2 regions of the Bradyrhizobium sp. CAR08 genome follow, and region 1 is predicted to be linked to the other one. Evidence: predicted binding sites of a transcription regulator. Region 1 holds the regulator's gene; the other holds the start of a gene.
The links. The regulator PhoB, encoded in region 1, activates phosphate uptake and scavenging genes when phosphate is short. The targets are predictions, from matches to a motif close to TGTCATNNANCTGTCAT.

Region 1 (5,871 bases):
CGGCAAGGCGGCTGAAGAGCTCGACTACATCCCGATGCCGGATCCGGTCGTTCAGCTGATCGAGAAGACCTGGGCTGCCGACATCAAGAGCTAGGTTCGCGACGCTCGTGCCCCCGGATGCGCTGCGCTGCATCCGGGGCACGGACCAACAAAAAACGTATACTATTTGGTACAGGGGATCGGCGTGGCAGAGATGGCCGTTCAGAGCGATGTAATCGACGACGCCGGACCGTATGACCGCGCCAAGGCCTTGAGCGCGTTCAAGCTCGGCGACGTTACCTTCTACTGGATTACGCGGCTCTCCGCGATCTCGGTGCTTCTGATCCTCGGCGGCATCATCATTTCGCTGATCGTCGGCGCTTTCCCGGCGATGAAAGAATACGGCGTCTCCTTCCTGTGGACGCAGCGCTGGGCGCCCTCCGCAGATCCGCCGGTGCTCGGCGCGCTCGGGCCGATGTACGGCACGCTCGTCACCTCCTTCATCGCGATGCTGATCGCCATTCCCGTGGGTCTCGGCATTGCGATCTTCCTCACCGAGCTCTGCCCGCAATGGCTGCGCCGCCCGATCGGCATGGCAATCGAGCTGCTCGCCGGTATTCCCTCGATCATCTACGGCATGTGGGGCTTCTTCGTGTTGGGTCCGTTCCTGGCCAACACGTTCCAGCCCTTCATGATCAAGATCTTCGACGGCGTTCCCGTGCTGGGCGCGATCTTCGCAGGTCCCCCGTCCTATCTCAGCCTGTTCAATGCCGCGCTGATCCTTGCCATCATGGTGCTGCCCTTCATCACCTCGATCTCGGTCGACGTGTTCAAGACGGTGCCTCCGGTCCTGAAGGAAGCCGCCTACGGCGTCGGCTGCACCACATGGGAAGTCGTCCGCAGCGTGGTGATCCCCTACACCCGGGTCGGCGTCATCGGCGGCATCATGCTGGCGCTGGGCCGCGCGCTCGGCGAGACCATGGCGGTGACCTTCATCATCGGCAACTCGTTCCGGATCTCGTCATCGATCTTTGCGCCGGGCACCACGATCTCGGCGGCGATCGCATCCGAGTTCGCCGAGAGCGACGGCCTGCACCAATCCGGCCTGATCCTGCTCGGCCTCCTGCTGTTCGTTCTGACCTTCTTCGTGCTCGCAGCGGCGCGGCTGATGCTGATGCGGCTGGAAAAGAAGGCGGGGAATTAGCGCCATGAATCCGATCTATTCACGCCGACGCCGCAAGGACATCGTCGTCCGCGGGCTCTGCATCGCCGCAACCGCCTTCGGCGTCACCTGGCTCGCGCTGATCCTGATCACGCTGCTCTACAACGGGCTGGCGGGACTCAATGTCCAGCTGTTCACCGAGAACACGCCGCCACCGGGATCGAACGAGGGCGGTCTGCTCAACGCCATCGTCGGCTCGCTGATCATGACCGTGATCGGCGTCGGCATCGGCGCGCCGCTCGGCATGTTCGCCGGCACCTATCTCGCCGAATACGGCCGCAACGACCGGCTGACCTCGGTGATCCGCTTCATCAACGACATCCTGCTCTCGGCGCCCTCGATCATCATCGGCCTGTTCATCTACGGCGCCGTGGTGGTGCCGATGCGCGGCTTCTCGGCGATCGCAGGCTCGCTCGCCCTCGCGGTCATCGTGATCCCGGTGGTGCTGCGCACGACCGAGGACATGCTGCTGCTGGTGCCGAACGCGTTGCGCGAGGCGGCCTCGGCGCTCGGCCTGCCGCGTTCGCTGGTGATCAAGCGGATCGCTTATCGGGCTGCCCGATCGGGTCTCATCACCGGCGTGCTGCTCGCGACCGCTCGCGTCGCCGGTGAAACCGCGCCGCTGCTGTTCACCGCGCTATCGAACCAGTTCTTCAGCCTCGGCCTGAACAAGACGATGGCGAACCTGCCTGTGACCATCAACAACTTCGTGCAGAGCCCCTATGCCTATTGGAAGCAGTTGGCCTGGAGCGGGGCGCTGCTCATCACCCTGACCGTTCTTGCCCTTAATATTTTCGCGCGCATCCTTGGCGCCGAGAGGACCGCAAAATGAGTGATCTTTCCGTGTCGATGAGCGCGTCCGGTGGACTGCCGCACGCGGCGGTGCTGCCCGAGGCGCCCCCGAAGGTGACCGTGCGTAACCTGAACTTCTATTACGGCGAGCACCATGCGCTGAAGAACATCAACCTGACGCTCGGCGCCAACCGCGTTACGGCGTTCATCGGACCGTCGGGCTGCGGCAAGTCGACCCTGCTGCGCATCTTCAACCGGATGTACGACCTCTATCCCGGCCAGCGCGCCACCGGTCAGCTGATGCTCGATCAGACCAACATCCTCGACCCCAGGCTGGACCTCAATTTGCTGCGCGCCCGCGTCGGCATGGTGTTCCAGAAGCCGACGCCGTTCCCGATGACGATCTACGAGAACATCGCGTTCGGCATCCGTCTCTATGAGAAGATCTCGAAGTCCGAGATGGACGGCCGCGTCGAGAAGGCGCTGCGCGGCGGCGCGCTGTGGAACGAGGTCAAGGACAAGCTCAACGCCTCCGGCCTGTCGCTCTCCGGCGGCCAGCAGCAGCGCCTCTGCATCGCCCGCACCGTCGCGGTGCGGCCCGAGGTGATCCTGTTCGACGAACCCTGTTCGGCGCTCGACCCGATCTCGACCGCCAAGGTCGAGGAGCTGATCCAGGAGCTGTCCGAGGATTACACGATCGCTATCGTCACCCACAACATGCAACAGGCGGCGCGCGTCTCCGACAAGACCGCCTTCATGTATCTCGGCGAGCTGATAGAGTTCGACGACACCAGCAAGATCTTCACGTCGCCGTCAGATCGGCGCACGCAGGATTACATCACCGGCCGGTTCGGCTAGGAGACGCGACATGGGTTCTGAACATACCGCAAAGGCTTTCGACACCGACCTCCAGGAACTCACTCGCCTGGTCGCCGAGATGGGCGGCATCGCCGAGCGCATGATCGTCGAGTCCGTCGACGCGCTGATCCGCCGCGACGTCCCGCTCGGCCAGCGCGTCGTCGCCATCGACACCGAGCTCGACGCGCTGCAGAAGCGCATCGAGGAGCGTGCGGTGCTCACCATCGCCCGCCGCCAGCCGATGGCGGTCGATCTGCGCGAGATCGTCGGCGCCATGCGCGTCGCGACCGATCTCGAGCGCATCGGCGACCTCGCCAAGAACATGGGCAAGCGCGTCGCGGCGCTGGAGACGGACTTCCATCCGCTCAAGCTGTTCCGCGGCCTCGAGCACATGACCGACCTCGTGCAGCAGCAGGTCAAGTCGGTGCTGGACGCCTATGCCGCGCATGATCTGCCGGCGGCGATGGCGGTCTGGAAGGGCGACGAGGAGGTCGACGCCATCTGCACCTCGCTGTTCCGCGAGCTCCTCACCTACATGATGGAGGATCCGCGCAACATCTCGTTCTGCATCCATCTGATGTTCTGCGCCAAGAACATCGAGCGGATCGGCGACCACGCCACCAACATCGCCGAGACCGTGTTCTACATGATCGAGGGCCAGGCCATCACCGACAAGCGGCCGAAGGGCGACATGACGACCTTCGCCAACACGGTACCGAACACCTGAAGACTTAGGGAGCGACGACCCGATGGGCGCACGCATTATGGTGGTTGAGGACGAGGAAGCCCTGACCGAGCTTCTCCGCTACAACCTCGAAGGCGACGGCTATGACGTCGAGACGGTGATGCGCGGCGACGACGCCGACACCCGCCTCAAGGAGCACATCCCCGATCTGATCGTGCTCGACTGGATGCTGCCGGGCCTGTCAGGCATCGAATTGTGCCGGCGGCTTCGCACCCGTCCCGAGACCAAGCAGCTCCCGATCATCATGCTCACCGCGCGCGGCGAGGAGAGCGAGCGGGTGCGGGGTCTTGCGACCGGCGCCGACGATTACATCGTCAAGCCGTTCTCGGTGCCGGAGCTGCTGGCGCGCGTGAAAGGCCTGCTGCGGCGCGCAAGCCCGGAGCGGCTCGCGACGGTGCTTGCTTTTGGCGACATCGAGCTCGACCGCGACAAGCGCCGCGTGGCGCGCTCGGGCCGGCCGATCGATCTCGGTCCGACCGAATATCGCCTGCTGGAGTTCTTCCTGGAGCATCCGGGGCGCGTGTTCTCGCGCGAGCAACTGCTCGACAGCGTCTGGGGTCGCGACATCTATATCGACGAGCGCACCGTCGACGTGCATATCGGCCGCCTGCGCAAGCTGCTCAATCTCGGCCGCGAGCAGGACCCGATCCGCACCGTCCGCGGCGCCGGCTACGCGCTGGATGATCGGTTTGCCAAGGCGGAGCAGGTGTAGGGTTGCAGGCTTGTTTGTTGGCGAGTTGTCCCTGCATTCTCAGCCGTCGTCCCGGACAAGCGAGCGAAGCGAGCGCTGATCCGGGCCCATAACCACCGAACGTGGTTTGGCGAAGACTCGGAGTGACCCCTTCCGCACGATTATTGCGTGCTCGGAGTATGGGTCCCGGCCCCCCGTGCGCAATTGCGCACTAGGCCGGGACGACGCTGAAATTGTTGAATCGTCTTCGCGCGACGACTTGCCGTGATTACCGCGGACCCGGCTTCACCGGTGCGCGGCGCCGATCCGACGCCGGCTGGTACGCAACGCGCGAGTGCTGGGCGCAATAGGGCAGTCCGGACAGCGCCCTTCCACCGCAGAAGAAGAAGTCCGGGCTCGAGGGATCGCCGACCGGCCAGTGGCAGGTCGCCTCGTTCAATTCCAGCAGCGACAGCCGCTGGCTCATCGGCACCACGTTGTCATAGGTGACCGGATCCGGCTCAGCCTCCACCTCGAAGGCCTGCGCCAGCGCGGTGTTGCCGCGCGAGATCGGGCGGCTCACCCGCATCATGTGCTGCGCGGGGCGCGCCTTGCGCGGCCGCGGCGCTGCCGATGATGGGCTCTTGGCGCGGCCCGAAAGGCCGAGCCTGTGCACTTTGCCGATCACGGCATTGCGGGTCACATTGCCGAGCTCCGCCGCGATCTGGCTGGCCGAAAGTCCGGCCTCCCAGAGCTTTTTCAGCTGCTCGACGCGATCATCGGACCAGGTCAAAACCGTCATTGCACCCTTTCCCTCGCTGCGCGCCAGCCATCCTGGGGCCTCGCAGCGAATGCCTAAGCCTTCAAAAACCCGTGCCGCCAGAATCCCTTAAGGCTCGCCGGGCGCGTCTTGAACGCCCGAACGTTTACGCCGGTACATAAGGACTTAAAGATCAGAACCACTGCACGAGATGTCGTATCTGACAATCCAAACGCTACAATATGGCGTGACTCCCGCGCAAGAGTCCGCCGACTCGCTTCCACATGTTCCGTGGCCAAATCCCGCAAAATCGGCACCGCAAGACTACGGATTCAGCGTTTCGCGAGGCTTTCCGGGCGGCATTGACACCCGTTTCACCAGGCCTAAGATAGTCGCACGTGCCGCCCTCAAGAGGCGGCACGTTTCGTTTTCCGGGCCGGTCGATGGTGCGTTGCGCAATGCACGCTCACTCCGTCCGCAACATTCAAGTGACCATCATGACTAACAGCGCAGCGCCGCATTTGCTCCCCGTTTTCGCCAGGTCCGACCTTGGTTTCGAGCGTGGCGAAGGCTGCTGGCTGATCGCGACCAATGGCGAGCGCTATCTCGATTTCACCTCCGGGGTGGCGGTGAATGCGCTCGGCCATGCCCATCCGGCGCTGGTCGCGGCGTTGCAGGAGCAGGCCACCAAGCTCTGGCACATGTCGAATCTGTTCCAGAGCCCGGACGGCGAAAAGCTCGCCGCGCGCCTGTGCAATGAAAGTTTCGCGGATTTCGTGTTCTTCTGCAATTCCGGCGCCGAAGCGCTGGAATGCGTGATCAAGGTCGTGCGCCGTTATCACGCC
Region 2 (5,871 bases), on a different contig from region 1:
CGACATGAAACCGGTCGAAGGCGTCCGCTCGACCGGCGCGAGCTGGCTGTCCTGCATGCGCTTCGCCATCCTGCCGCAGGTCACGGCGGGCTATGCCAGCTACGCGCTGCTGCGTTTCGAGATCAACGTCCGCGAGGCCTCCGTGATGGGCTTCGTCGGTGCCGGCGGCATCGGCCAGGAGCTCGTCGTCGCCATCCGCAAGTTCTACTACTCGGACGTCAGCGCCATCCTGCTCACCATCATCGTCACGGTTTTCATTATCGACATCAGCACCGGCTGGCTGCGCGGCCGCCTGTTCGGCAAGGAGGCGCGGACGTGACGGGGCCGCAGGACATTGACACATCAGCGCTTCGCGCGCGCTACCCTGATGTGTTCGACCGGCCGGCTTCGGCGCGGCTCCCGATGCCGGCGATGATCGTCGCGGCGCTCGCGGTTCTGATTTATGGCCTCATCGATCTCGACTTCTCGCCGTCGCGGTTGTTCGCGGGGCTCAGCCAGCTCGGTTGGATCAGCCTGATGATGATCCCGCCGGATCCCGGCTCGTCGCTGCCGGTCTATCTGAAGGCGCTGGGCGAGACGCTGTCGATTGCGCTGCTCGGCACGACGCTGGCCGCGGTCTTCGCGCTGCCGGTCAGTCTTCTTGCCGCGCGCAATGTGGTGCCGTCGAGGATTTTGCGGTTTCCGGTGCGGCGCTTCCTGGATTCAATCCGCGGAGTCGACACGCTGATCTGGGCGCTGGTGTGGATCAACGTGGTCGGGCTCGGCCCGTTTGCCGGCGTGCTCGCTATTGCCGTGTCGGATTTCGGCGCGTTTGGAAAACTGTTCTCGGAGGCGATCGAGGGCGCCGACCAGAAGCAGGTCGAGGGCATCCGCGCCTCCGGCGGTAGCGCGCTGCACGAGATTCGCTTCGGCCTGCTGCCGCAGGTCCTGCCCGTGATTGCCGGGCAGGTGCTCTATTTCATCGAGTCGAATACGCGCTCGGCCACCATCATCGGCATCGTCGGCGCCGGCGGCATCGGCCTCCAGCTCGCCGAGCAGATCCGCGTGCTGGAATGGCAGAAGGTGTCGTTCCTGATCCTGATGATCCTGGTCGCAGTCGCCGCGATCGATTTCGTTTCGGGCAAATTGCGTTTTGCGATTATCGGGCGGCGGGCGGTGGCGTAACCTTCTTCCTTCTCCCCTTGTGGGAGAAGGTGGCGCGAAGCGCCGGATGAGGGGTCTGCATCCTCAATTCAGATCAGTGCGCGGAGGCAACCCCTCACCCGTCTCGCCGCTAGCGCGGCGAGCCACCCTCTCCCGCAAGGGGAGAGGGGCAGAGGGCAGCCAGTTCACCCGTTCTCCACCAGAAATTCCACCCGCTCCGCCGCAAAGCGCGAATGCTTGGTGACCAGCGGCTTGCCGTCGAGATCGTGATCGGTGGCGTCGACCACCAGGATCGGCCGTCCCAGCGCCAGATCGAGCCGTGCGGCGTCGGTTGCGTCGACGATACCGGCGGTGATCCGGGTCGCGCCGCGGCGATAGTCCCGGACGCCGTAATGCTCGAGCAATTTCGTCATCGAGCGGGTCGCGGCAAAGACGTCGCCCGCAGCGGGGAATAGCTGTGCCGATAGCCACGTCGTGGAGACACAGATCGGCGTGCGGTCGGCGAGGCGCATCGCCTCGATCCGGACCAGCGGTGCGCCGGTCTTGAGGCCAAGCTCCCGCGCGAGTTCGCGGGTCGCAACGTCAGCGGACGCCTCGATCAGCCGGCCATGCGGTTCGCGGCCGTCCGCGCCGACGATCTCGGAGAAACGGGTCCGCGAGCGCAGTGGATAAGCGAGCTTCTGCGCCTCGACATAGGTTCCGCTGCCGCGTTCTGCCCGCACGATGCCGCGCTCGGCAAGCGCGGCCAGCGCGCGTCGCACGGTGTGGCGGTTGACGCGATAGGTTTCGGCGATCTCCACCTCGCCCGGCAGCTTGTCGCCCGCCGCAAAGCGGCCGTCGGCGATGCCGCGCTCGATGCCGTCGGCAACGAGACGCCACAACGCGACGCCGGAGGAGGCTGTGTCCTGCATGCTCATGTGGCCAGGAAGCTACTCCAGAAATCACGCCTTTGTCACGAAACAGTCATGGCGCTCCGCTATCAAGTTGTCTAGTATCATAGACAACTTGGATTCGGCAAGTTCTGCAGAGAAGTCGGTGGATGCGGTGACCCAGCACAATAATCAGCAAGCCCAGCGCAAGGCCGCAATGGCCGTGCTGGCGCACGCGGAGGCGGACGAGATCGCCGCTCGCCTCCAAGCTCTCGCTTTGCCGGCGCATCAGGATCTGCGCGCGCCGGAAAACGGCCTCGTCATGCTGCGCGGCCGGGTCGGCGGCGATGGTGCGCCGTTCAACCTCGGTGAAGCCACGGTGTCGCGCGCCGCGGTGCGGCTTGCGAGCGGCGAGGTCGGTTTCGGCTACACGCTCGGTCGCGACGGCGAGAAGGCGCGGCTGATCGCGCTGTGCGATGCCCTGGTGCAGTCCCGCGATTTCGCCGGCGCGCTGGAGCGGGACATTATCGCGCCGTTGCGTGAGCAGCTTATGGTCAGGCGCAAGCAGGTGGCGGCCCAGACCGCCGCGACGAAGGTTGATTTCTATACCATGGTGCGCGGTGAGGGGTGAGATCATGACCACGATTGCGGAACTGCCCCCCGGGTTCGCCGACAAGGTGCTGTCGGCGCAATCGACCTTTCGTTCGGTCATGGACGCGATGGCCCGGCCGGGGTCGGTCCAGCGCATCGTGCCGACATCAGGAGCGCCTCGTGTGATGATGCGCGGCACGGCCGCGATCGCGTTGACGCTGTTCGATCACGACACGCCGCTCTGGCTCGATGCGCGCATGCATGAGAGTTCCGACCTCGTGAAATGGCTGAAATTCCACACCGGTGCACCGGTGGTGCAGGATTCCTCGATCGCGAGCTTCGCGCTGATCAGCGACGGCGGGGCGCTCCCTTCGCTGGAGCGCTTCGCCCCCGGCACCAGCGAATATCCGGATCGCTCAACCACATTGATCCTTCAGGTCGAGAGCCTGGACGGAGGGCGGAGCTTCGAGCTGCGCGGCCCCGGCATTGACGGTGTCGCCACGCTCCAGGCTTCGATCAAGCCGTTCGACCTGTTCGAGCGCCTGCGCGTCAACGAAACGCTGTTTCCGCGCGGCATCGATGTGATGCTGGTCGCCGATGATGCCGTGGTTGCGATTCCGCGCACCACGCGTGTCGTGAGCAAGGGAAGCTAAGCATGTATGTCGCAGTCAAAGGCGGCGAACGCGCCATCGAGAACGCCCATCGCCTGCTCGCCAGTGCACGGCGCGGCGACCAAAGGGTGCCGGAAATTTCCCTCGACCAGATCTCGGAGCAGCTTGGCCTCGCCGTGGACCGCGTCATGAGCGAAGGCTCGCTCTATGATCGCGAGCTCGCGGCGCTCGCCATCAAGCAGGCGCGCGGCGATCTGATCGAGGCGATCTTCCTGGTCCGCGCCTTCCGCGCGACGCTGCCCCGCTTCGGCGCCAGCGAGCCGGTCGAGACCGGCGCGATGCGGGTACGGCGGCGGGTGTCCTCGACCTTCAAGGACATTCCCGGCGGCCAGATCCTCGGCCCGACCTTCGACTATACCCACCGCCTGCTCGATCCCTCGCTCGCCGAGGGCTTTGTGCCGGAAGCGCCGGCGACGGCCGAAGCATCGTCTGCGCCGACCCCGCGGGTGACCGACATCCTCGGCCGCGACGGGCTGATCGAATCCTCGCCTAAGGCCGAGGAAGGCGCCAGCGTCGGCGATCTCACCCGCGAGCCGCTCAATTTTCCCGCCGATCGTGACCTGCGCCTGCAAAATCTCGCGCGTGGCGACGAAGGTTTTCTGCTGGCGATGGGCTATTCCACCCAGCGCGGCTACGGCCGCAACCATCCCTTCGCCGGCGAGATTCGCTTCGGTGAGGTCGAGGTTGAATTCTCCGCGGAAGACGTCGGCTTCGCCGTGCCGCTCGGCTCGATCGAGCTCACCGAGTGTCAGATGGTCAATCAGTTCAAGGGCTCCGCGACGGAGGCGCCGTGCTTCACCCGCGGTTACGGCCTCGCCTTCGGCCAGAGCGAGCGCAAGACGATGTCGATGGCGCTGGTCGACCGCGCGTTGCGTGCGCGCGAGCTCGGCGAAGAGGCACTCGCCCCCGCGCAAGACGAAGAATTCGTGATGTCGCATTCGGACAACGTCCAGGCTACCGGCTTCGTCGAGCATCTGAAGCTACCGCATTATGTCGACTTCCAGTCTGAGCTCGGCCTGTTGCGCAAGCTGCGGAAGGAATTCACTGAGGCCAATGCGCCCGATGCCATGAAGGAGGCCGCGGAATGAACGCGCCCGCCTACAATTTCGCTTATCTCGACGAACAGACCAAGCGGATGATCCGCCGCGCGATCCTCAAGGCGATCGCGATCCCCGGCTATCAGGTGCCGTTCGCCAGCCGTGAAATGCCGATGCCCTATGGCTGGGGCACCGGCGGCGTGCAGGTGACGGCCGCGATCCTCGGGCCCGAGGACGTGCTGAAGGTGATCGACCAGGGCTCCGACGACACCACCAATGCGATCTCGATCAGGAAGTTCTTTGCCAAGACCGCCGGCGTCGCAACGACGACGGCGACGATCGATGCGACCGTGATCCAGACCCGCCACCGCATTCCGGAGACGTCGCTACACGCAAATCAGGTGCTGGTCTACCAGGTGCCGATCCCGGAGCCGCTGCGCTTCCTCGAGCCGCGCGAGACGGAGACGCGGCGCATGCACGCGCTCGCCGAATACGGCCTGATGCATGTGAAGCTCTACGAGGACATCGCCCGCTTCGGCCACATCGCGACGGCTTACGCCTATCCGGTGAAGGTCAATGCGCGCTACGTGATGGACCCGTCGCCGACGCCCAAATTCGACAATCCCAAGATGGACAATTGCCCGGCGCTGCAACTGTTCGGCGCCGGCCGCGAGAAGCGCATCTATGCGATCCCGCCCTATACGCAAGTTGTGTCGCTCGACTTCGAGGACCATCCCTTCGAGCCGTACCGATTCAACGCGCCGTGCGCGTTGTGCGCCGCTGAAAATTCCTACCTCGACGAGATCGTGACCGACGACAAGGGCGGGCGCATGTTCGTCTGCTCCGACACCGATTATTGCGAGGGACGTCAGGCCGCCGGCCATCACGGCAGCCTCAGCGCCGCGCCGTACAAGGACAAGGCGCAGGAGGCATCGAATGGCTGATCAAGACATGCTCGAGAACGACGAGCCGCTGCTGGTCGCAAAATCCCTCAGCAAGTCCTATGGCCGGATCGCGGCGTGCCGCGACGTGTCCTTTGCGCTCTACCCCGGCGAGGTGCTGGCGATCGTCGGCGAATCCGGCTCGGGCAAATCGACGCTGCTGCAGCTGCTGTCGGGTCAGCTCGCGGCCAGCGGCGGTGAGGTGTCCTACCGGATGCGCGATGGCGTCACCCGCGATCTCGCCACGCTGGGCGAGGCCGAGCGGCGCTTCCTGTTTCGTACCGATTGGGGCTTCGTTCATCAGGATCCCGCGCAGGGGCTGCGCATGGCCGTCTCGGCCGGCGCCAATGTCGGCGAGCGGCTGATGGCGGTGGGGTGGAATCACTACGGCCGCATCCGCGATACCGCGTCGGACTGGCTGACTCGCGTCGAGATCGACATCGCGCGCATCGACGATGCGCCGCGGACCTATTCCGGCGGCATGCGCCAGCGGCTCCAGATCGCCCGCAACCTCGTCACCGAGCCGCGGCTGGTGTTCATGGACGAGCCGACCGGCGGCCTCGATGTTTCCGTGCAAGCCCGTCTGCTCGACCTCGTGCGCAGCCTGGTCGCGGAGCTG

Region 2: a site for PhoB is predicted at 2,094-2,110, ahead of phnF (phosphonate metabolism transcriptional regulator PhnF). Genes of this name have one in related genera too.

Annotation. Positions count from the first base shown of each region.
Region 1 covers NZ_JBIXJX010000010.1:229,735-235,605, reverse strand. Annotated here, with positions in the region: gene pstS (phosphate ABC transporter substrate-binding protein PstS) at 1-94, shown strand, start outside; gene pstC (phosphate ABC transporter permease subunit PstC) at 194-1,183, shown strand; gene pstA (phosphate ABC transporter permease PstA) at 1,188-2,033, shown strand; gene pstB (phosphate ABC transporter ATP-binding protein PstB) at 2,030-2,851, shown strand; gene phoU (phosphate signaling complex protein PhoU) at 2,862-3,578, shown strand; gene phoB (phosphate regulon transcriptional regulator PhoB) at 3,601-4,308, shown strand; gene ACIPUD_RS22300 (GcrA family cell cycle regulator) at 4,556-5,068, opposite strand; gene ACIPUD_RS22295 (aspartate aminotransferase family protein) at 5,524-5,871, shown strand, end outside.
Region 2 covers NZ_JBIXJX010000019.1:57,113-62,983, reverse strand. Annotated here, with positions in the region: gene phnE (phosphonate ABC transporter, permease protein PhnE) at 1-319, shown strand, start outside; gene phnE (phosphonate ABC transporter, permease protein PhnE) at 316-1,164, shown strand; gene phnF (phosphonate metabolism transcriptional regulator PhnF) at 1,329-2,060, opposite strand; gene phnG (phosphonate C-P lyase system protein PhnG) at 2,179-2,643, shown strand; gene phnH (phosphonate C-P lyase system protein PhnH) at 2,648-3,256, shown strand; gene ACIPUD_RS31620 (carbon-phosphorus lyase complex subunit PhnI) at 3,259-4,362, shown strand; gene ACIPUD_RS31615 (alpha-D-ribose 1-methylphosphonate 5-phosphate C-P-lyase PhnJ) at 4,359-5,255, shown strand; gene phnK (phosphonate C-P lyase system protein PhnK) at 5,248-5,871, shown strand, end outside.